DNA from 3 places in the Nocardioides sp. JCM 18998 genome. Region 2 is predicted to be linked to each of the others. Evidence: riboswitches for the same ligand, from Rfam matches in the RefSeq annotation. Region 2 holds a riboswitch; each other region holds the start of a gene.
What was found. Region 2 has a riboswitch for cobalamin ahead of ACZ5L9_RS17225 (CbtB domain-containing protein). Riboswitches for the same ligand answer to the same signal wherever they lie in the genome.

Region 1: linked by a shared signal. The riboswitch ahead of ACZ5L9_RS11980 (hypothetical protein) and the one ahead of ACZ5L9_RS17225 (CbtB domain-containing protein) in region 2 are both predicted to bind cobalamin.
Region 3: linked by a shared signal. The riboswitch ahead of ACZ5L9_RS06080 (ribonucleoside-diphosphate reductase subunit alpha) and the one ahead of ACZ5L9_RS17225 (CbtB domain-containing protein) in region 2 are both predicted to bind cobalamin.

Annotation. Positions count from the first base shown of each region.
Region 1 covers NZ_AP043886.1:2,552,738-2,560,079, reverse strand. Annotated here, with positions in the region: gene ACZ5L9_RS11995 (ABC transporter ATP-binding protein) at 1-1,495, opposite strand, end outside; gene ACZ5L9_RS11990 (energy-coupling factor transporter transmembrane component T) at 1,492-2,649, opposite strand; gene ACZ5L9_RS11985 (hypothetical protein) at 2,660-3,601, opposite strand; gene ACZ5L9_RS11980 (hypothetical protein) at 3,601-4,977, opposite strand; cobalamin riboswitch at 5,057-5,196, opposite strand; gene gatB (Asp-tRNA(Asn)/Glu-tRNA(Gln) amidotransferase subunit GatB) at 5,329-6,846, opposite strand; gene gatA (Asp-tRNA(Asn)/Glu-tRNA(Gln) amidotransferase subunit GatA) at 6,849-7,342, opposite strand, start outside.
Region 2 covers NZ_AP043886.1:3,657,265-3,664,606, reverse strand. Annotated here, with positions in the region: gene ACZ5L9_RS17250 (FMN-binding glutamate synthase family protein) at 1-1,331, shown strand, start outside; gene ACZ5L9_RS17245 (NAD(P)/FAD-dependent oxidoreductase) at 1,328-2,509, shown strand; gene ACZ5L9_RS17240 (HutD family protein) at 2,518-2,958, shown strand; gene ACZ5L9_RS17235 (allantoate amidohydrolase) at 2,955-4,160, shown strand; gene ACZ5L9_RS17230 (helix-turn-helix domain-containing protein) at 4,157-4,867, shown strand; adenosylcobalamin (AdoCbl) riboswitch at 4,912-5,058, shown strand; gene ACZ5L9_RS17225 (CbtB domain-containing protein) at 5,061-5,294, shown strand; gene ACZ5L9_RS17220 (CbtA family protein) at 5,322-6,197, shown strand; gene ACZ5L9_RS17215 (hypothetical protein) at 6,208-6,855, shown strand; gene ACZ5L9_RS17210 (cobalt-precorrin-6A reductase) at 6,916-7,342, opposite strand, start outside.
Region 3 covers NZ_AP043886.1:1,270,907-1,278,248, forward strand. Annotated here, with positions in the region: gene ACZ5L9_RS06065 (PucR family transcriptional regulator) at 1-1,028, shown strand, start outside; gene ACZ5L9_RS06070 (superoxide dismutase) at 1,409-2,029, shown strand; gene ACZ5L9_RS06075 (hypothetical protein) at 2,026-2,304, shown strand; cobalamin riboswitch at 2,442-2,660, shown strand; gene ACZ5L9_RS06080 (ribonucleoside-diphosphate reductase subunit alpha) at 2,785-5,262, shown strand; gene ACZ5L9_RS06085 (ribonucleotide-diphosphate reductase subunit beta) at 5,259-6,296, shown strand; gene ACZ5L9_RS06090 (HoxN/HupN/NixA family nickel/cobalt transporter) at 6,419-7,234, opposite strand; gene ACZ5L9_RS06095 (hypothetical protein) at 7,240-7,342, opposite strand, start outside.

The sequences.
Region 1 (7,342 bases), 1.1 Mb from region 2:
CGACCACGCCGTCCGCGACCTGGGCGGTGAACTCGACGTCGTGGGTCGCGACCAGCACGGCGCGGCCGGCCTCGGCCTGCTCGCGCAGGATCGTGGCGAGGGCCTGCTTGGCGGCGTAGTCGAGGCCGCGGGTCGGCTCGTCGAGCAGCAGGACCGGCGGGTCGGCGGCCAGCACCAGGCTGAGCGCGAGCGCCAGCCGCTGTCCCTCGGACAGGTCGCGCGGGTGACGGTCGTCGGGGATGCCCGGGACGAGCCGGTCGAGGATGCCGCGGGCCCGCGAGCCGCCGGCGGCGCACTCCTCGCCCACCGTCTCCAGGTAGAGCAGGTCTGCGGCGGTCTGCGGCAGCAGCCCGACGTGGGCGCGCCGCTGGTCGGCGCTGAGCCTGGCGGGGTCCTGGCCGGCGACAGCGATGGCGCCGCCGGCGCGCTTCTGACTGCCCTGCATCGTCCACAGCAGGGTCGACTTGCCGGAGCCGTTGCGTCCCATCAGGGCGGTGATCGAGCCGGCGTGGAGATCCAGGGAGACCCGCTCGAGGACGGTGCTCGCCCCACGTGTGACGGCGACCTTCGTAGCCGAGAGCGTCTGGATCGGGGGAGCTCCGGCCGGACGTCGAGCCTGTCGAGACGTCTCGACAGGCTCGACGTCCGGGGAGGCGACGTCCGGGGAGGCGAGGTCCGGGGAGGCGAGGTCCAGCCCGCGGGCGCGGCGCCGGGCGTCTCGTACGGTCAACGGCAGCGGGTCCCACCCGAGCGCGCGACCCAGCGCGACCAGCGGGGGCACCACCGGGGACTCGGCCAGGATGTCGGCCGGCTCCCCCACGGTGAGGCCGCCGGCACCGGTCAGCAGCGCGATCCGGTCCGCGAACGGCACCACCCGCTCAAGCCGGTGCTCGGCGAGCAGGACGCTGACGCCGAGGTCGTGGACCAGCCGGGTGAGCGTGGCGAGGACGTCCTCGGCGGCGGTCGGGTCGAGCGCCGAGGTGGGCTCGTCGAGGACCAGCAGGCGCGGGTGCATCGTCAGCACCGAGCCGATCGCGACCCGCTGCTGCTGGCCGCCGCTGAGGCTGCGCAGGTCCCGGTCGCGCAGCTCGGCGATGCCGAGCAGGTCGAGGGTCTCCTCGACACGACGGCGCATCGTCGCGGGCGGCAGGCCGAGCTGCTCCATGCCGTACGCGAGCTCCTCCTCGACGGTGTCGGTGACGAAGCCCGCGGCCGGGTCCTGGCCGACATACCCGATCTCGGCGGCCCGCTCACGCGGCGGGTCCGCGACGATCGAGCGCCCCTCGAGGAGGACGTCGCCGGCCAGGCTGCCGCCGCTGAAGCGCGGGACCAGGCCGCTGATCACGCCGAGCAGGGTCGACTTCCCGGCCCCGGTGGGGCCGGAGACCAGGACGAGCTCGCCCTCCTCGATCGTGAGGTCGACGCGCTCCAGCACCGGCCGCTCCCGCTCGGGGAGGATGACACTGATGCCGCGGAGCTCCAGCAGCGGGTTCATGCGACCGCCTGCAGCGCGCGGGCCTCCCGCGGGGCGCTGGCCCCGATGCGACGCGGGGCGGGGGCGATCACGGCCGGGAGGAGGCCGATGAGGACACCGACCAGCGCGACCAGGCTGATCTGCGGGGCGAGACCGAGGTCGGGAGACGCGATGGCGTACTGGTGCTGCGCGACCCACGTCCCGATGCCGCCGACGCTGACGCCGGCCAGTGCCACGGCGGTCTCCGGCCAGCGCCACGGGTCGGGTCGATAGACCGTACGGCCGACGCGGCGCCCTGCCGCCACCATCCCGGTGACGCAGACCGCGACGCCGAGGAACAGCACGACCGCGCCCCGGCCGATGTGGGCGGCGTGCCCACCCCCGACGGACAGCGTCCAGGAGCCACCGAGGAAGGTCTGGTCGAGCAACGCGTAGGCCCCGGCGCAGACGCCGAGCAGGCCGACGATCAGCAGGGCGCCGGTCGTCCTGCGCTCGCCGGGAGTGGCGGCGCCGGAGCGGCCGTACCCGCGGGTGTCCATGCCTGCGGCGAGGGTGAGCGAGCGCTCGAGCGCGTCCTCGAGCACGGGGACGACGAAGCGCCGCAGACGGCCGCGGCGACCCGCCTCACCCGCGCGCAGCCGCTGGGCCCGGCGGACCCGCTGCGCGCTCTCGGCCAGCTGGGGCAGCACGCTCACCGCGACGACGACCGCGGTGCCGACCTCGTACAGCGCACTGGGCATCGAGCGGAGCAGCCGCTTGGGGTTGGCCAGCGCGTTGGCCGCACCGACCGCGATGACGATGGTGGCCAGTCGCAGGCCGTCGTAGAGCCCGGCGAGCAGCGACTCGCGCGTCACCGGCCCGAGGAGCGTGATCCCCAGCACCCAGCCGGGCAACGGGATCTGCGGCAGGTCGAGGATCACGGTGCCGCCGAAGCCGCTGCCGAGCAGGATCCGGAAGCCGACCCGGATCGCCACGATGAACGCGCCGGCCACGAGGTAGAGCCGGAAGGTGCGCGCCCACGGCTGATCGGAGCGGCGCGCGCTCACCACGAGCGACGCCACCCCGATCAGCAGCAGGAGCAGGTACGGGTTGGTGGTCTGAGAGGCGTACGTCGCCAGCCCGATCGCCCAGAGCCACCAGGCGATCGGGTGGAGGTCGCGTGCCGGTCGCGCCATGTCGTACCGGTCAGCGCATCCGGCGACGAGCCAGCGTGATCCCACCAGCAGCGACCGCGAGCGCGGCGATGATGGCGGGCGCGACCCAACCCGGCAGGCCCGAGTCTGCAGAAGATCCCACCGAGTTTGCACCTGTGAGCGTCGAGTCTGCAGGAACGGACGGGGTCGGAGTCGGCGTGGCCGAGCCCACCGCAGCGCTCGCCGAGACAGAGGCGGAGGCCGTCACGCTCGCGGCGTGCTTCGTGCGCTTGGCGGCCGGCGTGGAAGCGCCCGCGCTCGGCGTGGCCGTGGCCGACGCCGTGGGGTCGGAGGTGGTCGTCGGGACGACCGTCTGCTGGGCCGTCTGCTGGGCCGTCTGTTGGGCCTTCTGCGTGACCTTGGCCGGGCGAGCCGGCGTGGACTGGGCCTGGGTGGACTGGGCCTTGGTGGACGGCTTCGCCTTCGCGGAAGTGTCAGGTGTGGTGGGGGCAGCCGCGTGCGCTGCCGGGGCGATGCTCGGCAGGTTCCTGGCGCTCTGCCCCTGCCAGGACCAGGCGACCGAGCCGCCGGCCGGGATCTTCAGCGAGCCGGCGCCGAGGCTGGCGTACACCCAGCCGGTGGTGCCGTCGGACCACCACAGGCTCCAGTAGGCGGTGGCGGGCGGGTCGTTGCGGCACGGGTCGCTGGCGGGCACGCCGTTGACCCGGCAGACCATCCCGCCGTTGACTGCGTAGCTCTGGTGGAACCCGGACTCCTCGAAGATCGCGCTCGCGGTCCGGCCGGCGCCGGAGGCATCGCAGACCTCCTGAGCCCCGCCGCCGAGCTGCTGCGGGTCGACCACCACGGTGACGCCCCGGGCGTCACCGCAGGCCGCGGCCGACGCCGGCGCAGCGGCGGGTACGGCGATCGCCGCCACGGCCAGCCCTGTTGCCAGGACAGCCGCGGCGACGACCGATCGCAGGGTGGAGAGCATCAGCGCTTCGCGGCCTTGAGCACGAGGGTCTTGCTGAACGGCGCGACCGTGCTGGAGCCCTTGAACCAGATCGTGGCGCGGACCTTCTTCTTGCCGCGGAAGACCTTCGCGGACTTCAGGCTGAGAACGCCCTTGCGGACCTTGGCGGTCAGCTTCTTCTTGCCGACCTTGACGGTGACCTTCCCGGTGAACGGCTTGCCACCGACGGTGACCTTCACGCCGACCGTGCCGTGGTGGGCGCTCTTGGCCGGCTTGGCGGCGATCTTGGTGACCGGCAGATACGCGAGCGAGGGCAGTGCCTGCGCCGTGGCCGTACGCCACTGGCCGATCACGGTGTCGTCGATGCCCTTGGCGGTGACGGCCTTGAGTGCGGCATCGTCGTACGCGACGGCCCCGGCGTCGGGACCGCTGTGCACCTGGTGGCGGTAGACCCAGCTCGCCGCCTTCGCGGCAGCGGGCTTGTCACCCGCGGCACCGAGCGCCCAGCCCGCGAGGCCGGTGCTGTCGGCGTTCGAGGTGGCGGTGCTGATGCCGCCGATGAACGACCCGTCCGACTTCTGGGCGGCCTCGAGCCAGCCGAGCGCCTTGGCGATCGCGGCGGACACGGCCGGCGTCGAGCGCTGGTCGAGCAGGTTGAGGATGGCGTACGCGGTCACGTCGGTGTCGGCCGTCGCGGCAGAGTCGGTGTCGCAGGCGGCGTCCGACTGCGCGTGCAGCGGGTAGTCGTCGGGACCCGTCGCGGCGGGGGTGACATCGGTGAAGTAGAGCCGGAACCAACCGGCCTTGCACTGCTGGGTGAGCAGGAAGCTGGTGGCCGCGGCGGCCTTGCTGCTCCCCGCGGCGTGCAGCGCCTCGGCGGCGAACGACTGACCGATGGTGTTCGCGTAGTCACCGTACGCCGAGCTGTCCTGGATGCGGCCGGTCGCGGTGACCATCGACTCCAGGTCGGCGAGAAGGTTGTGCGACGCGAGCGTGCTGGACCGGCCGAGGTGCTGCTGGAACGCGAGCGCCTTGGCGGTCGGGCCGGCGTAGTGCTCGCCGCCGGTGCCGACGTAGGAGTCGGCGTTGGCCGGCACCGCGAGGGTGTTGCCGGCCTTGAGCACCGCGGCGCTCTTGCCCGCGGCGCGCGCGGCGTAGCCGGCGTCGATCACCGAGCCCATGTCCGGGTAGAAGGTGCCGTCGTAGGTCGAGCCCCAGGCGCCGGCGGCGAGCTCGGTGGCGAGCCACGAGCCTCCCGCCGTGAGCGAGGCGGCGGTGGAGGCGACGGCGGCCACCGTCGGGGCCTTCGCCTGGGCCGAGCCGGCCGGAAGAGTAAGGGCGCCCGCGGCGAGCGCCGCGGCGGCCAGGGCGCTGGAGCGCCGGACGAGCTTGTGCATGGGTCCTTCCCGCTGCTAGCGACGGGTGGACCGGGTCCGAGGACCGGGAGCCGACCCGCTGCGTACCTCGGCAGCGTTGTGGTCAAGACGCGTCGTGGCAGGTGCTCCGGCTCCCCCAAGGGGTCACGGTTGCGGGTCAGCGCCGGAGTCTCACCGGCTTCCCCCGCTACGGGCGTGTATGGAATTTGAGTACGGCGCAGCCTAACGCGGCCGGTGCCGAGTCACGACCTCAGGAGCGTGGGTGGGCCCACGGCTGGTCCGTCGAGGTATGCAGAGGAACCCGCACTTCCCGGGTGGAACTCACCGTGGGAAGTGCGGGTTCGGCTACATACCTTGCTGGACCGACCGCCGTCAGCTGAGCTTCTCGACGATCAGCTGCTGCACCCGGGCGGCGTCGGCCTGGCCGCGGGTCGCCTTCATCACCGCGCCGACGATGGCGCCGGCCGCCTTGTGGTTGCCGCCGCGGATCTTGTCGGCGATGTCGGGCTGGGCGGCGAGCGCCTCCTCGATGGCGGCCAGCAGCGGGCCGTCGTCGGAGACGAGCGCGAGGCCGCGCTTCTCGATGATCTCGGCGGCCGTGCCCTCGCCGGCGAAGAGGCCGTCGAAGACCTGGCGCGCGAGCTTGTCGTTGAGGGTGCCCTCGTCGATCAGCTTCTGCACCTCGGCGACCTGAGCCGGGGAGACGCCGGCCGCTGACAGCTCGACGCCGGCCTCGTTGGCGCGGCGCGAGATCTCCGAGAGCCACCACTTGCGGGCGGCCTGCGGAGCCGCGCCGGCCGCGACGGTCTCCTCGATGAGGTCGATCGCGTCGGCGTTGATCGCGTCGCGCATCTCCAGGTCGGTGAAGCCCCAGTCGGCCTGCAGGCGGGTACGGCGCTCGGCCGGGTTCTCCGGCAGGGTCCCCCGCAGCTCCTCGACCCACTCGCGCGACGGCGCGACCGGGACCAGGTCGGGCTCCGGGAAGTAGCGGTAGTCCTCGGCGTCCGACTTCTCCCGGCCCGACGAGGTGGTGCCGTCGGCCTCGTGGAAGTGACGGGTCTCCTGCAGCACCGAGCCGCCGCCGAGCAGGATGCCGGCGTGGCGTGACATCTCGAAGCGCACCGCGCGCTCCACCGAGCGCAGCGAGTTGACGTTCTTGGTCTCCGAGCGGGTGCCGAGTTTCCCAGCGTTCTCCGGGCCCTTCGGGGCCAGCGACAGGTTGACGTCGCAGCGCATCGAGCCCTGGTCCATCCGGACGTCGGAGACGCCGAGCGCCTTGATCAGGTCGCGCAGCGCGGAGACGTACGCCTTGGCCACCAGCGGCGCCTTCGCACCCGTGTTCAGGATCGGCTTGGTGACGATCTCGATCAGCGGGATGCCGGCGCGGTTGTAGTCGATCAGCGAGTAGTCGGCACCGTGGATGCGACCCGTCGCGCCGCCCACGTGGGTGGCCTTGCCGGTGTCCTCCTCCATGTGCGCGCGCTCGATCTCGATCCTGTGAATCGAGGTCTCACCCGCCTCATCCCGCACTTCCACGTCGAGGTAGCCCTCGAACGCGATCGGCTCGTCGTACTGGCTGGTCTGGAAGTTCTTCGGCATGTCCGGGTAGAAGTAGTTCTTCCGCGCGAAGCGGCACCACTGTGCGATCTCGCAGTTGAGCGCGAGACCGATCCGGATCGCCGACTCGACCGCCTTGGCGTTAACGACCGGCATGGCGCCGGGCAGGCCGAGGCAGGTCGGGCAGACCTGGGTGTTGGGCTCCCCGCCGAAGGCGGTCGGGCAGCCGCAGAACATCTTGGTGTTCGTATTGAGCTCGACGTGGACCTCGAGGCCCATCGCGGGGTCGAAGCTCTCGAGCACCTCGTCGAAGTCGATCAGGACGTCACTCATGGTCAGTTGGCTCCCTTCGGGGCGTACGCCGGGGGAACGATGGGGCCGCCCCAGCGCTCGAACAGCGCGCTCTCCAGGGCCGCTCCGACCCGGTAGAGGCGGGCGTCCTCGAGCACCGGCGCGAGGAACTGGATGCCGGTCGGCAGCCCGTCGGCGGACGAGACGCCGGACGGGATCGAGATGCCCGGCACGCCGGCGAGGTTCGCCGGGATGGTGGCAAGGTCCTGCAGGTACATCGCCAGCGGGTCGTCGGCCTTCTCACCGATCGGCCACGCGGTGCTCGGCGCCGTCGGCGAGACCAACACGTCGACCTGCTCGAACGCCTTCTTGAAGTCCTCGATGATCAGCGTGCGGATCTTCTGGGCCTGGCCGTAGAAGGCGTCGTAGTAGCCGCTCGAGAGGGCGTACGTGCCGATGATGATGCGGCGCTTGACCTCGTTGCCGAAGCCGGCGTCGCGCGAGACCTTCATGACCTCCTCGGCGCTCGGCGAGCCCT
Region 2 (7,342 bases):
ACCGCGCGCGGCTGGGCCTGCGCGAGTCCGCTACCTTCGACCGGCCCACCATCGCCGCGATCCAGCGGGCCGCCGAGACCGGCATCTACGACATCCGCGGCTGGGGAGCCAAGCGCTCCTTGCCGCACTTCGACGACCTGCTCTTCCTCGGCGCCTCGATGTCGCGCTACCCGCTCGAGGGCTACCGGGAGCGCTGCGGCACCGACGTCGTGCTGGGCGCGCGGAACGCGAAGTACCCGGTGCACCTGGACATCCCGGTCACCATCGCCGGCATGTCCTTCGGGGCGCTCGGCGCCCACGCCAAGGAGGCGCTCGGTCGCGCCGCCTCGGCGACCGGGACCTCGACCACCACCGGCGACGGCGGGATGACCCCCGAGGAGCGGGGCCACTCCAAGACCCTGGTCTACCAGTACCTGCCCAACCGGTACGGGATGAATCCCGACGACCTGCGCCGCGCCGACGCGATCGAGATCGTGCTCGGCCAGGGCGCCAAGCCCGGCGGCGGCGGGATGCTGCTGGGCCAGAAGGTCTCGGAGCGAGTCGCCGGCATGCGCGACCTGCCGGCCGGGATCGACCAGCGCTCCGCATCGCGACACCCCGACTGGACCGGCCCGGACGACCTCACCATCAAGATCAACGAGATCCGGGAGATCACCGACTGGGAGAAGCCGATCTACGTCAAGGTCGGCGCGTCCCGTACGTACTACGACGTCAAGCTCGCGGTGCACGCAGGCGCCGACGTGGTGGTCGTCGACGGCATGCAGGGTGGCACGGCGGCCACCCAGGACGTCTTCATCGAGCACGTCGGCATCCCCACCCTGGCCGCGGTTCCCCAGGCGGTGCAGGCGCTGCAGGAGCTGGGCGTCCACAAGCGGCCCGACGGCGTCCAGCTGATCGTGTCCGGAGGCATCCGGTCGGGAGCGGACGTCGCCAAGGCGCTCGCCCTGGGCGCCGACGCAGTGGCGATCGGCACGGCGGCCCTGATCGCGCTCGGCGACAACGATCCTCGCTACGCCGCGGAGTATGAGGCGATGGGATCGGCCGCGGGCTTCTACGACCAGTTCCAGGCCGGGCTCGACCCGGCCGGCATCACCACCCAGGACCCCGAGCTGCAGCGCCGCCTCGACCCGGAGGAGGGCGGCCGCCGCGTCGCGAACTACCTGCGGGTGCTCACCATGGAGGCCCAGACCATCGCCCGAGCCTGCGGCAAGGCGCACGTCACCCACCTCGAGCCCGAGGACATGGTCGCCGTCTCGATCGAGGCCGCCGCGATGGCCCGGGTCCCGCTCGCCGGCACGTCCTGGATCCCCGGACAGGGTGATCGGGCATGAGCGCGACCAGGGCCGTCGTCATCGGCGGCGGGCTGATCGGCCTGTCCATCGCCCGCGCCCTCACCGCACGCGGGCTGAGCGACGTCCTCGTCCTCGAGCGGCACCAGCTCGCGTCCGGCGGGACCGGCAAGTCCAGCGGCATCGTCCGGATGCACTACGGCGTGCCCTCGATCGCCGCGATGTCGTGGCGCAGCCTGCCGGTCATCGAGGCCCTCGGCGACGCGGTCGGGTTCCGCCAGGTCGGCTACTCGGTCATCGTCGGGGAGGAGAACGCAGACGCCCTCAAGGCCAACACCGCGATGCACCAGGGCCTCGGCATCGAGGTCGACCTGATCGGCCCCGACGAGCTGCAGGCGCTGTGGCCGATGATGAACGTCGAGGACGTCGCCCTCGCGTCGTACGAGCGGCGCGGTGGGTTCGCCGACGCCACCCAGCTCGCGCTCCACTTCGGCCAACAGGCCCGGGACCACGGCGCCCGGATCCGGCAGAACACCCCGGTCGCGCGCATCCTCACCCACGGCGATCGGGTCACGGGCGTGGAGCTCGGCTCGGGCGAGGTGGTCGACGCGGACCTGGTCGTCGTCGCCTCCGGTTGGTGGTCCAAGCAGCTGCTCGCCGGCCTCGGGGTCGACTTCCCGGTCGAGGCCTACCGCTCCGAGCTGCTGATCGTCGACGCCGGCGAGCCGCTGCCGGACCTGCCGGTCGTCTCCGACCTGATCAGCCTGCAGTACTGCCGCCTCGAGGGCTCGGGGCAGTTCCTGGTCGGCAACAGCGACCACGCCGACTTCGGGAGCAAGCTCGTCGACCCCGACCGCTACTCCAACGTCGCGGGGGAGAGCAGCATCATGGCGTACGCCGAGAAGGTGATGCACCGCTTCCCGGGCTTCCCGGAGCCGTCGATCACGCACACGTACGCGGGGGTCTACGACGTGCCGCCGGACTGGAATCCGGTGATCGCGCCGGTCGGCGGGATCGGCGGGCTGATCCTGGCCGCCGGCTTCGCCGGGCACGGCTTCAAGATCAGTCCCGCTGTCGGCGAGCTGGTCGCCGACCTCGTCCTCGAGGGCGACAGCACCGATCCCGACGTCGCGGCCTCCGACTTCCGGCTCGAGCGGTTCGGCGAGGGCAAGCCGCTGGCGAGCCTGCACCCGTACGTCGGTGCCGGCGAGATGCGGTGAGCCGACCGATGCTCGTCGCATCGACCGCGGCCGCCCTGCCGTGGGCCAACGGTGCGGGCACCACCCGCGAGCTGGCCACCGGACACGGGACGGACGGGCGCGTCAGCTGGCGGCTCAGCGTCGCGGACCTCGATCACGACGCCTGCTTCTCCCGCTTCCCCGGCATCGACCGGCTCTTCGTGGCGCTCGGCCGGCTGAGCCTCTCGGTGTCGGGGGAAGCGATGGCGATGGAGGCCGGCGACATGGTCCGCTTCGCGGGCGAGGCAGCGGTCGCCGTGCAGCTGGAGCGACCGACCCGCGCCCTCAACCTGATGACGCGGCGCGGAGTGTTCCGTGGCGCCGTGCGGCTCCGGGAGCGGACGGCCCCGGACGTGCCGGGCAGCGACCTGACCGTCGACCTCGGCGACCACCTCGCCGACGTGTTCCTGACGCAGGAAGGACAACGATGAGCGACACCGTCGCCTCTCTCATGGCCGAGATCGACGCCCTGGGCGCCGACCCCGTGCGGGGCGGCTACAGCCGGCCGGTGTACTCGACCCCCGAGCTCGACCTGCGCTCCTGGTTCGTCGCGCATGCCGAGCGTCGCGGCCTCGACGTCGAGTCCGACCGCAACGGCATCCTGTGGGCCTGGTCGGGAGGCGTCGGCGACGGCGCGGTGGTCACCGGCAGCCACCTGGACTCGGTGCCGGGCGGAGGCGCGTACGACGGACCGCTCGGCGTGGCGTCGGCGCTGGTGGCCTTCGACCGGCTCGCGGCTCGCGGCGTGCACGGCCGCCGAGCCATCGCCGTCTTCCCCGAGGAGGAGGGGTCGCGCTTCGGGGTGGCGTGCCTCGGGTCGCGACTGATGACCGGCGCCCTCGACGCCGACCGCGCACGCGGCCTCACCGATGCCGACGGCACCACGTTCGCCGAGGCGAGCAGGCGTGCGGGCGTCGATCCCACGCATCTCGGTCCCGACCCGGCGGCGTTGGGTCGGATCGACACGTTCATCGAGCTGCACGTGGAGCAGGGCCGTGGGCTGGTGGACCTCGATCGGTCGGTCGCCGTCGCCTCCTCGATCCTCGGGCACGGCCGGTGGCGGCTGTCGTTCGCCGGCGAGGGCAACCACGCCGGCACGACCGTGATGCGCGATCGGCGCGACCCGATGGTGGCGGCGGCCCACGTCGTGGGTGAGGTGCAGCGGATCGCGCGCGGCGTGCAGGGCGCGCGAGCGACGGTCGGCCGCCTGGTTCCTGTGCCCGGCGGCACCAACGTGATCGCTTCGCGTGTCGACCTCTGGCTCGACGTCCGCCACCGCGAGAACGCGGTGACCCGCTTCCTGGTCGCTGAGATCACCCAGGCCGCTTACGCCGCCGCTCGGGAGCAGGGCTGCTCGGCGTCGGTGGTCGAGGAGTCCTTCAGCGCGACAGTCGACTTCGACCCGCAGCTGCAGGCGCGGCTCTCGAGCGTCCTCGACGACGCGCCCGTGCTCGGCACGGGGGCAGGCCACGACGCCGGAGTCCTCAAGGATCACGTCAGCACCGCGATGCTCTTCGTCCGCAACCCGACCGGCGTCTCGCACGCACCCGGCGAGGCCGTCGAGGACGCCGACGCGGAGGCCGGGGCCGCGGCCCTGGCGAGCAGCATGGCCGCGCTGCTGGGTGCCCGATGACGCCGGAGGAGCGCGCGGTCGTCCACTCCCAGTGGACGCTGGCGCGCTACGGTCACGACATGGAGAACGACGAGGCGCTGCTGCGCAACGCCGGCACCGCGCGCGATCGCCGACCGGACGACGCGGTCGAGGCGCTCGAGCTGGAGGCCGCCATCGCCCGCAACGTCCGGGAGCTGCGGCAGAACGCCGGGCTGTCCGTGGGGGAGACGGCGACCCGTGTCGGCATCTCCAAGGCGATGCTGTCGAAGATCGAGAACGCCCAGACCTCGTGCTCGCTCGGCACCCTCGCCCTGCTGGCCAAGGGGCTCAACGTGCCGGTGACCTCGCTCTTCCGCGGCGCCGACACCGAGCGCCCGGCGTCGTACGTGAAGGCGGGCCAGGGCACGCCGATCGTGCGCAACGGCACCCAGGTCGGGCACGAGTACAACCTGCTCGGCGGGCTGCGAGGTGAGCACAAGCGCCTCGAGTGCCTGCTGGTGACGCTGACCGAGGCCAGCGAGGTGCACCCGCTCTTCCAGCACCCCGGGACCGAGTTCATCTACATGCTCGAGGGCGTCATGGACTACGGGCACAGCCGATCGGTCTACCGCCTGCGGGCCGGCGACTCGCTGCAGCTCGACGGCGAGGGCGCGCACGGGCCGACGGGCCTGGTCACGCTGCCGATCCGGTTCCTGTCGATCATCGCGTTCCCGGACGGGTCGGTCTGATCGTCCGGATATGGACGTCGGTGGACGGCCACCGCGGGTGCCGATAGGGTGCGGCTACGCGCCGGACGTGAGGAAGCCAGTGAGAATCTGGCACGGTCACGCCACTGTGAGTCTCCTTGGGGAGCGAAGTCAGATCTTCCGCCGACGCGTTTTCCGCCCATCTGGGAACGTTGTATTCCTGAAGGAGCATCACGTGAGCAACACGTCTGCTATCCCCACTGCCATCAGCAGCCCCGCGATCAGCACCCCGCTGGTCCACGCGAACGTCAAGACGATCGCCCTGCTGGTCGGCGTCGCCTTCGCGGCGCTGCTGGTCTACTACTTCATCGGCGTCGACGAGGGCGCCACCTCGGTGTTCGGGAAGAGCATGGTCCTCCATGAGTTCTTCCACGACGGCCGACACTTCCTCGGCTTCCCCTGCCACTGATCCAACCCGGCAGGAGAACAACAGAACATGGTCAAGCAACTCATCGCTCGCGGCGCGCTCTCCGGCGCGGCCGCGGGTCTGGTGGCGTTCGTCTTCGCCCGCCTCTTCGCCGAGCCGATCATCTCGAAGGCGATCGACTACGAGAGCGCGCGTGACGCGGCCCAGCAGGCCCTGGACAAGGCCGCCGGGCTGCCTGTCGAGGCCGCCGGCCCCGACATCTTCAGCCGTACGGTCCAGATGGACGTCGGCATCGGCGCCGGCCTCATCCTCTTCGGCGCAGCCATGGGCGCGCTCGTCGCGGTCGGCTACGTCATCGCGATCGGCCGGGTCGGGAAGGTGCGTCCGTTCCAGCTCGCGCTGATCCTGCCGGCCTTCTACTTCGTCGGCGCGTTCCTGGTGCCGTTCCTGAAGTACCCGGCCAACCCGCCGGCGATCGGGCACGAGGAGACGATCCGCACCCGCGGCGCGCTCTACCTCGTCGTGGTAGCGGTCTCGTGCATCGCGCTGTTCCTGGCCGTCTACTACGGCCAGCGACTGCACCGGCGGCTCAGCCTGTACAGCACGGTGCTGATCATGGGTGCCGCGTACGTCGCCGTGATGGCTGTCGTGTTCCTGGTGCTGCCGGCGCTCGGCCACCTGGACGCCAACGTCGCCCAGTTCGGCAGGCACGACACCGAGACGCCGCTCCCACTGACCGACCCGGACGGGACGATCGTCTTCCCGGGCTTCCCGGCGGACCTGCTCGCGCAGTTCCGGGTGTACTCGCTCGTCGCCCAGGTGATCCTGTGGGGCGGCATCGCGCTGCTCTTCGCGCCCCAGGCCCAGCGTCTGCTCGACCCGGCGGCCGCCCGGGCCGGCCGCGAGGGCCGGTTCGCCGAGGACCACGCTCCGGTCGCCGTCTGATGCCTGCCCGATGAGGCGCGTCAGTGCCGTCATCGTCGCGGCCGTCACCCTCGTGGTGGCGGCCGCGATGCCGGTCTGGGCCCATGGCAGCGTCAACGTCAACGCGAGCATCCAGTCGGTCGTGCTCCGCGCACCGGCCGGGGTCAGTGTGTGGGTGCACGCCGACGGCTCGCTGATCACGCTCGAGACGAGCAGCACGGTGAGCGACGTGCAGGTGCTCGGCTACTCCAATGAGCCGTTCCTGCGCTTCGCCGCGGGCGAGGTCTTCGACAACGTCAACTCGCTGACCACCTATGCGACCACCTCGGGCGTGGTCGACCACGTCGCCGCCGGTGCCGGCCACGGCCCGACGCGGTGGCGCAGCGTACGTTCCGGGTCGACGTACTCCTGGAGCGATGGGCGCGTCGACTGGATGGAGCCTCAGCTTCCGACGGACGTGTCGGCGGCGCCGGACAAGCGGCACGACATGGGCGAGTGGTCGATCCCCGTTCTGGTCGACGGCAAGGCCGCCGAGATCACCGGCCACTTCGTGTGGGTCCCGGCCGTCATGTCCGCGGGTGCCACCACCATCGGCGTGGTCGGGGTCCTGGTCCTCGTCCTCGGCGTTGCCGGATGGGCTGCGTTCCCGAGACGACCCGTCAAGGAGCGAAGGTCGTGAGCGACAGGGTGTTGCCGTCCGGGTCCGGGAACCACGCGATCCGGGCGCCCGAGGGTGACGTCAGGATCTTGTCGTCGTCCTGGCGCGCGTCCAGGAGAACGCCGCACCGACGTTGCCCACCGTCTCCGGGGCGTGCGGGTCCACCGGGCGCCGGACGATCACGACGGGGACGCCGAGCTCGGCGGCGGCCTGCATCTTGCCCCAGGTGTACGTGCCGCCGGAGTCCTTGGTGATCAGCACGTCGACGCGGTGCTCGCGCAGAAGGGCGCGCTCGCCGTCGAGGGGGTACGGGCCTCGGCTGGTGACCAGCGTCCAGGGCTGCGGCAGCGCGAAGCCGGGGGCGTCCACGACCCGTGCGAGCGCGGGCAGCTCGCCGAGCGCCGGCACGAACCGGGCCAGCTCCTGGCGCCCGACGGTGATGAAGGGACGCTCGCCGAGCGTTGCGGCCAGGGTCGCGGCGTCGTCGTGGGTATTGGCCCAGTGCCAC
Region 3 (7,342 bases), 2.0 Mb from region 2:
AGCTCCTGCTCCCGCCGCAGGCCGTCGACCTCGCTCTGTCGATCGCGCGCCGCAACCTCGAGCTCGGCGTCCTGCTGAAGGTCTACCGGGTCGCCTCGGAGGCGGTGTGGGACTTCTTCCGGGAGGTCGCCGCCTCGGTCCCGCCCGACGGACCCGACCGGACCGCGGTGCTGGTCTACCTCTGGGACCACGGCGGCGCCTGGATCAACCAGGCGAGCGAGCACCTCGTCGGTGTCTTCTACGCCGAGCGCGAGTCGTCGTTGCACGGTGCGTTCGCCCAGCGGGGCGAGACCGTACGGGCCATCCTGCGCGGCGATCAGGTGGCGATCGACGACGCCAGCCGGCTGCTCACCTATCCGCTGGGCGGCGCCCACCTCGCGCTCGTGCTCTGGACGCCGACCGAGACCGCCGACGACCTGGTCGCCCTGACCGCCGCGGCCGACGCGATGGCGACGACCGTCGGTGCCCGCCTCCTGACCCTTCCGGCCGGACGCGGCGAGATCTGGACGTGGGTCGCGACCAGGCGACCGCTCACGGACGAGCGGCTTCGCGCGGCGTTGGCCGAGGTTCGCGAAGGCGCCGAATCCGGGGTGAGCATCAGCGCAGGGACGCCCGGCACGGGGCTCGCGGCATTCCGCTCCTCCCATCGCGAGGCCGTCGACGCACAGCGCCACGCCATCGAGACCGAGACCGCGACAGGCACCACCACGCTGTACGCCGACGTCGAGCTCGCGTGTGTCGCGGCGGGGCGCAAGGCGGCCGTCGCCGCGCTGATCCAGCGCGAGCTCGGCGCGCTCGCGGACGCCACCCCGCTGGTGGAGCGCCTACGCGAGACGGTGGCGGCCTACCTCCGTCGCGGCGGCAGCGTCGAGCTGGCCGCCACGGACCTCTTCGTGCACAAGAACACCGTGCGCTACCGCCTCGCCCAGGCCGAGGAGCTGCTCGGCCACCCGCTCACCGAGCGCCGGACCGAGGTGGCACTGGCCCTGGCGTGCCTGCCGCGGTTCGGCCATCTGCCGGCCCTCTGAGCTGCGGAGCCCTGCGAGATCAGTAGTACCAGGGGAAGTCGTCCACGCCGTGATGGCAGCTGACGGAGATGAGCGATTGTGCCCGAAACCCTGGCTCGACCTGCGCAGATGCCGCGATGGTCGTCAACGGTCACAGCGGTTGTTGAGGGACCGCGACGGACGTCCTGCGGACTCTCTGCGGACTCGACCTGCCAGGCAGCGTGCGTGCCCGTTCGCGCTTCCTGTCGTCGGCCCCAACGTCACCAACCCAGGTTTCGCCGACCCTGGGCGCTCGTGCGGCGTTGTCCGATGTTCGAGCCTTCCAAGGCCACCACAGCGCTCAGGGAGGCGAGTTCTCTGTCACTATTGCAAATGATTCGCAGTAGCGACAGGCTTGCATCATGGCCGACTACTCGCTCCCTGACCTCCCCTACGACTACGCGGCGTTGGAGCCCTATATCTCCGGCGCGATCATGGAGCTGCACCACGACAAGCACCACGCGACCTATGTCAAGGGCATCAACACCGCGGTGGAGCAGCTCGCGGAGGCCCGCGAGGCCGAGTCCTTCGGAGGCCTCTCGGCGCTGGAGAAGAACCTCGCCTTCCACCTCGGAGGCCACGTCAACCACTCGGTGTTCTGGCCCAACATGAGCCCGGACGGTGGGGACAAGCCGACCGGCGAACTCGCTCAGGTGATCGAGGAGTACTTCGGCGGCTTCGACAAGTTCCGCGCCCACTTCGAGGCCAACGCTCTCGGCGTCCAGGGATCCGGCTGGTCCGTGCTGACCTGGGACATGGTCGCGCAGCGGCCGTACATCATCCAGCACTTCGACCACCAGGGGAACGTGCCGATCTGCATGGTCCCGCTGCTGATGCTCGACATGTGGGAGCACGCGTACTACCTGCAGTACAAGAACGACAAGGCGACGTTCGTGAAGCAGTGGTGGAACGTCGTGAACTGGGCCGACGTCCAGGCCCGCTTCGAGAAGGCCCGCCATCAGACGCCCGGGCTGATCCTGTGAGCGAGTCTTCGCGCCGCTCCGAGCTCGCCCCCGTCGTGGCCGCCGCGCAGCGGGTCGCCGGCATCGTCGCCGCTCGCAACCGGGGCGACGCCGACGGCGCGCGGCAGCTCCTGGGATCCTTCAGCGACGAGCGCGAGCTCGCCGGGGGTGCTCTTCTGGTCGCTGAGCTCAGCCTCGGCCTGCTGCAGAAGGAGACCGGGGAGAGCCTCGAGCAGTGCATCCACGATCTCTGTGTCCAGATGGAGCACGCTCTCGCCTCGCCCCCGGCGAGCTGAGCCTCGACCGCCGCGATCACCGGATCCTCGGGCGTTTCGGGACTCTGGCGTGGTGGGCGACGTGCCCGCTGCGTGACCCGTCGGCGACGACGTGAGACATCCACATGTTGGGAGTTGCACGGATGTAGTTCCCATATATAGTGGCTGGCGTAGCTGGTTCTGCGTGTCAGCCGGACACGTGGAGGCAAGAGGGAACCCGGTGCGAATCCGGGACTGCCCCGCAGCGGTAAGTGGGAACGACCGCCGTCACAAGCACTGGATCGCAGATCTGGGAAGCGACGGCCAGTAGGCGTCCGACGTAGTACGCGTCGGATGTGCCCGCGAGTCCGAAGACCTGCCAGCGCACCACACCCGTCGGGTGTGGTGGTCCGAGGCCTCGTGGGAAGGCTGACGCCAGACCCGCGAGCCCGTCGTGCCTCGCAGGCCAGTCGTCTCCTCCTCCCGGCACGGACCTGAGTCAGATCTCGCGAGGAGAGAGAAGTGACGGTCATCGACACCCCGCTGCCCACCATGCCGGCCGAGCCCGTACGCCGCGCCACCATGCAGGTGCTCAAGCGCAACGGCGACACCGAGAGCGTCGACGTCAACAAGATCGTTCGGGCCATCGACCGCGTCAGCGGCGATCTGCCCGACGTCGACCCGATGCGGGTCGCGACCCGCACGATCAGCGGCCTGTATGACGGCGCGACCACCGCCGAGCTGGACCGGCTCAGCATTCAGACCTCCGCCGAGATGATCGGCGAGGAGCCGGAGTACTCCCGCCTCGCCGCGCGCCTGCTGGCCGCCTATATCGACAAGGAGGTCCGCAACCAGGGCGTCGCCTCCTTCAGCCAGTCCGTCAGCCTCGGTCACGCCGAGGGCCTGATCGGCGACGAGACCGCACGCTTCGTCAAGGACAACGCCCGCAAGCTCGACTTCGCCATCGACCTCGAGGGCGACAACCGGTTCGAGTACTTCGGGCTGCGCACCGTCTACGACCGCTACCTGCTGCGTCACCCCACCTCGCGACTGGTCGTCGAGACCCCGCAGTACTTCATGCTCCGTGTCGCCTGCGGTCTGGCACAGAGCCCGGCCGAGGCCATCGAGTTCTACCGGCTGATGTCCTCGCTGGCCTACCTCCCCTCGAGCCCGACGCTGTTCAACTCCGGCACCCGGCACAGCCAGATGTCGTCGTGCTACCTGGTCGACTCCCCCAAGGACGAGCTCGACTCGATCTACAGCCGCTACATGCAGGTCGCGAAGCTCTCGAAGTTCGCCGGCGGCATAGGCATCGGCTTCTCCCGCGTCCGCTCCCGCGGCGCGCTGATCCGCGGCACCAACGGCCAGTCCAACGGCATCGTGCCCTTCCTGCGGACCCTCGACTCGTCCGTGTCGGCGGTCAACCAGGGCGGACGGCGCAAGGGCGCGGCGTGCGTCTACCTCGAGTCGTGGCACCCCGACGTCGAGGAGTTCCTCGAGCTGCGCGACAACACCGGCGAGGAGGCGCGCCGTACGCACAACCTCAACCTCGCCAACTGGATCCCCGACGAGTTCATGCGCCGCGTCGAGGCCGACGAGGACTGGTCGCTGATCGACCCCGACCAGGCACCCGAGCTGGTCGACCTGTGGGGCACTGCGTTCGAGACCCGCTACCGCGAGCTCGAGGCGGCGGGTCGTGTCGTGCGTACGGTCAAGGCCCGCGACCTCTACGCCAAGATGATGCGGACCCTCGCCCAGACCGGCAACGGCTGGATGACGTTCAAGGACGCCTCCAACCGCACCTGCAACCAGACCACGGATGCGCCCGGCGGCCCGACGGTGCACCTGTCGAACCTGTGCACCGAGATAATCGAGGTCTCCTCCGACACCGAGACCGCCGTGTGCAACCTCGGCTCGATCAACCTCGCCCAACACGTCGTCTCGACCGGCTCGACCACCATGCTCGACTGGGACAAGCTGCGCGCCACCGTACGGACCGCCGTCCCGCTGCTCGACCGCGTGATCGACATCAACTTCTACCCGAGCACCGAGGCGGCCGCCTCCAACCCGCGCTGGCGCCCGGTCGGCCTGGGCCTGATGGGGCTGCAGGACGTCTTCTTCGCGCTGCACCTGCCGTTCGACTCCGCCGAGGCGCTCGAGCTCTCCACCCGCATCCAGGAGGAGGTCTACCTGACGGCGCTGGAGGTCTCCGCCGACCTGGCCGAACAGCACGGCGCGCACCCCTCGTTCTCCGAGACCCGGGCCGCGAAGGGCCAGCTGCAGCCCGACCTGTGGGGCGTCACCCCGAACCAGACCGAGCGCTGGGCAGCGCTGCGCGAGCGGGTCGCGGCCACGGGCCTGCGCAACTCGCTGCTGATCGCGATCGCCCCGACCGCGACGATCGCCTCGATCGCCGGCGCGTACGAGTGCATCGAGCCGCAGGTCTCCAACCTGTTCAAGCGCGAGACCCTGTCGGGCGAGTTCCTGCAGATCAACACCGCGCTGGTGCGCGAGCTCAAGTCCCGCGGGCTGTGGACCCCGGAGATCCGCGAGCAGATCAAGCGTGCCGAGGGCTCGGTCCAGGGCATCACGACCCTGCCGGAGGAGCTGCGCGCCGTGTTCCGTACGGCCTGGGAGCTGCCGCAGAAGGCGCTCATCGAGATGGCGGCGGCCCGCTCGCCTTACATCGACCAGAGCCAGTCGCTCAACCTCTTCATCGCCGGCCCGACCATCGGGAAGCTCTCCTCGATGTACCTCTACGCGTGGAAGAGCGGCCTGAAGACCACCTATTACCTGCGCTCGCGCCCCGCGACACGGATCCAGCAGGCGACCGTCGCCGGCGCCAGCACCGCCACGTCCGCCGGTACGGCCGCGGTCGTCGAGCCTGTCGAGACACCCCGACCCATCTCGACAAGCTCGACGTCCACCTCTACCTACACCGACGAGGAGGCACTCGCGTGCTCCCTCGAGAACCCCGAAGCATGCGAGGCCTGCCAGTGACCACCGACATCACCACCACCACCGGAACGACCCAGCAGCTGCTGCTGGACCCGGGCCTGGACCTGACCCTGCGCCCGATGCGCTACCCGCACTTCTTCGAGCGCTTCAAGGACGCCATCAAGAACACCTGGACCGTCGAGGAGGTCGACCTGCACAACGACCTCAAGGACCTCGCCCGGATGAGCCCGGCCGAGCGCCACCTGATCTCGCGGCTGGTCGCGTTCTTCGCCACCGGCGACACCATCGTGGCCAACAACCTCGTGCTCAACCTCTACCAGCACGTCAACTCCCCAGAGGGCCGGCTCTACCTCTCGCGCCAGCTGTTCGAGGAGGCCGTGCACGTCCAGTTCTACCTGAACCTGCTCGACACCTACGTGCCCGACGAGAAGGAGCGGTTCGAGGCGTTCGCCGCGGTCGACAACATCCCCTCGATCAAGGCCAAGGCCGACTTCTGCTTCAAGTGGATCGACTCCCTGGGCGACCTCAAGGAGCTGCGGACCCGCGAGGACCGCAAGGCGTTCCTGCTCAACCTGATCTGCTTCGCCGCGGTCATCGAGGGCCTCTTCTTCTACGGCGCCTTCGCCTACGTCTACTTCCTGCGCTCACGCGGTCTGCTCAACGGGCTGGCCTCCGGCACCAACTGGGTCTTCCGCGACGAGTCCATGCACATGGCCTTCGCCTTCGACGTGGTCGACACCGCTCGCGCCGAGGAGCCGGAGCTGTGGGATGAGGACATCGCGCAGAAGGTCCGCGAGATGCTGATGGAGGGCGTCGACTGCGAGGCCCAGTTCGCCGAAGACCTCCTCGGCATGGGCGTCGCCGGCCTCTCCACCACCGACATGCGCGCCTACCTCGAGTACGTCGCCGACCGCCGCATGGAGCGCCTCGGCCTGCCGATCATCTACGGCTCGGCCAACCCACTCGCGTTCATGGAGCTGCAGGACGTCCAGGAGCTCTCGAACTTCTTCGAACGCCGCGTCTCCGCCTATCAGGTGGGCGTGACCGGCAGCGTCGGGTTCGACGAGGAGTTCTAACAGACCGCGCGGACGGGCGGTGGGGCGCCCGTCCGCGCTCGTCGCCGTTCAAGGCAGCCGAGCGCAGAGATCCGGCGGCGCGTGCCATCTACCGCAGCGCACCCTGGGGCGGTTCTAGGTGCTTACGCCGAGACGAGACCGGAGACGGCCATCGAGGTGAGGCCGAGGCCGAGGACGGTGACGCCGGTCGCGGCCAGAACGGGCGCCACGCGGCTAGCGAGGTGCAGCACCGCTCGAGACTCTGCTGCACGGACGACCAGGTTGCGGCCGGTCAGGGCGAGCAGGCCGACGCCGAAAAGGACGGCCGCGAGGCCGACCCCGAAGCACATCACCAGCACCAGCCCGAATGCGGCGTGGCCGGCGAAGAAGCCGGTGACGAGGACCAGGAACGCGGAGGGCGACGGCGTCAAACCGCCCGAAATGCCGAGCATGATCAGGCCAGGTCGGGTGGTTGCCGGTGCGTGGCCGTGGCCGTGGCCATGACCGTGGCCATGTCCATGACCGTGCCCATGACCGTGTCCGTGGCCGTGACCGCCGCTCCCGTGCCGGCTGGCGAGATGGCGTCGGACGAGCCAGATCCCGAGTCCGATGGTGAGCAGGCCCGCAATCAGCTGCAGGCCGGTGGTCAGTCCCTTGAGGTCGACCAAGTCACTGAGTGAGAAGAACGTCCAGGCAACCGCAATCACCAGGACGGAGAACGTGTGCATCACCGCAACGCTGAGTCCCAGCCAGGCAGCGTCCCGCACCCGCCCCTCACCTCCGACGAGGTAGGCGGCCGCGAGCGACTTGCCGTGGCCCGGCGCGATGGCGTGAGCGGCGCCTGCTGCGAAGGCGACGAGGATCGCGATCGGCGCGAAGCCGGGGGCGTTGACCAGATTGACCAGCCGGTCACCGAGCCCCTGAGTGTCGAGGGTTCCGGTGATGCCGAGGATCGTCATGACACTCACGCGACTCGCTCCTTCTGATTGCGGCGCCGACGCAACACGGTGATGGCCAGGGTGAAGGCGATGCCGATCCCACCCACGACGGACAGCTGGATCGCGGCG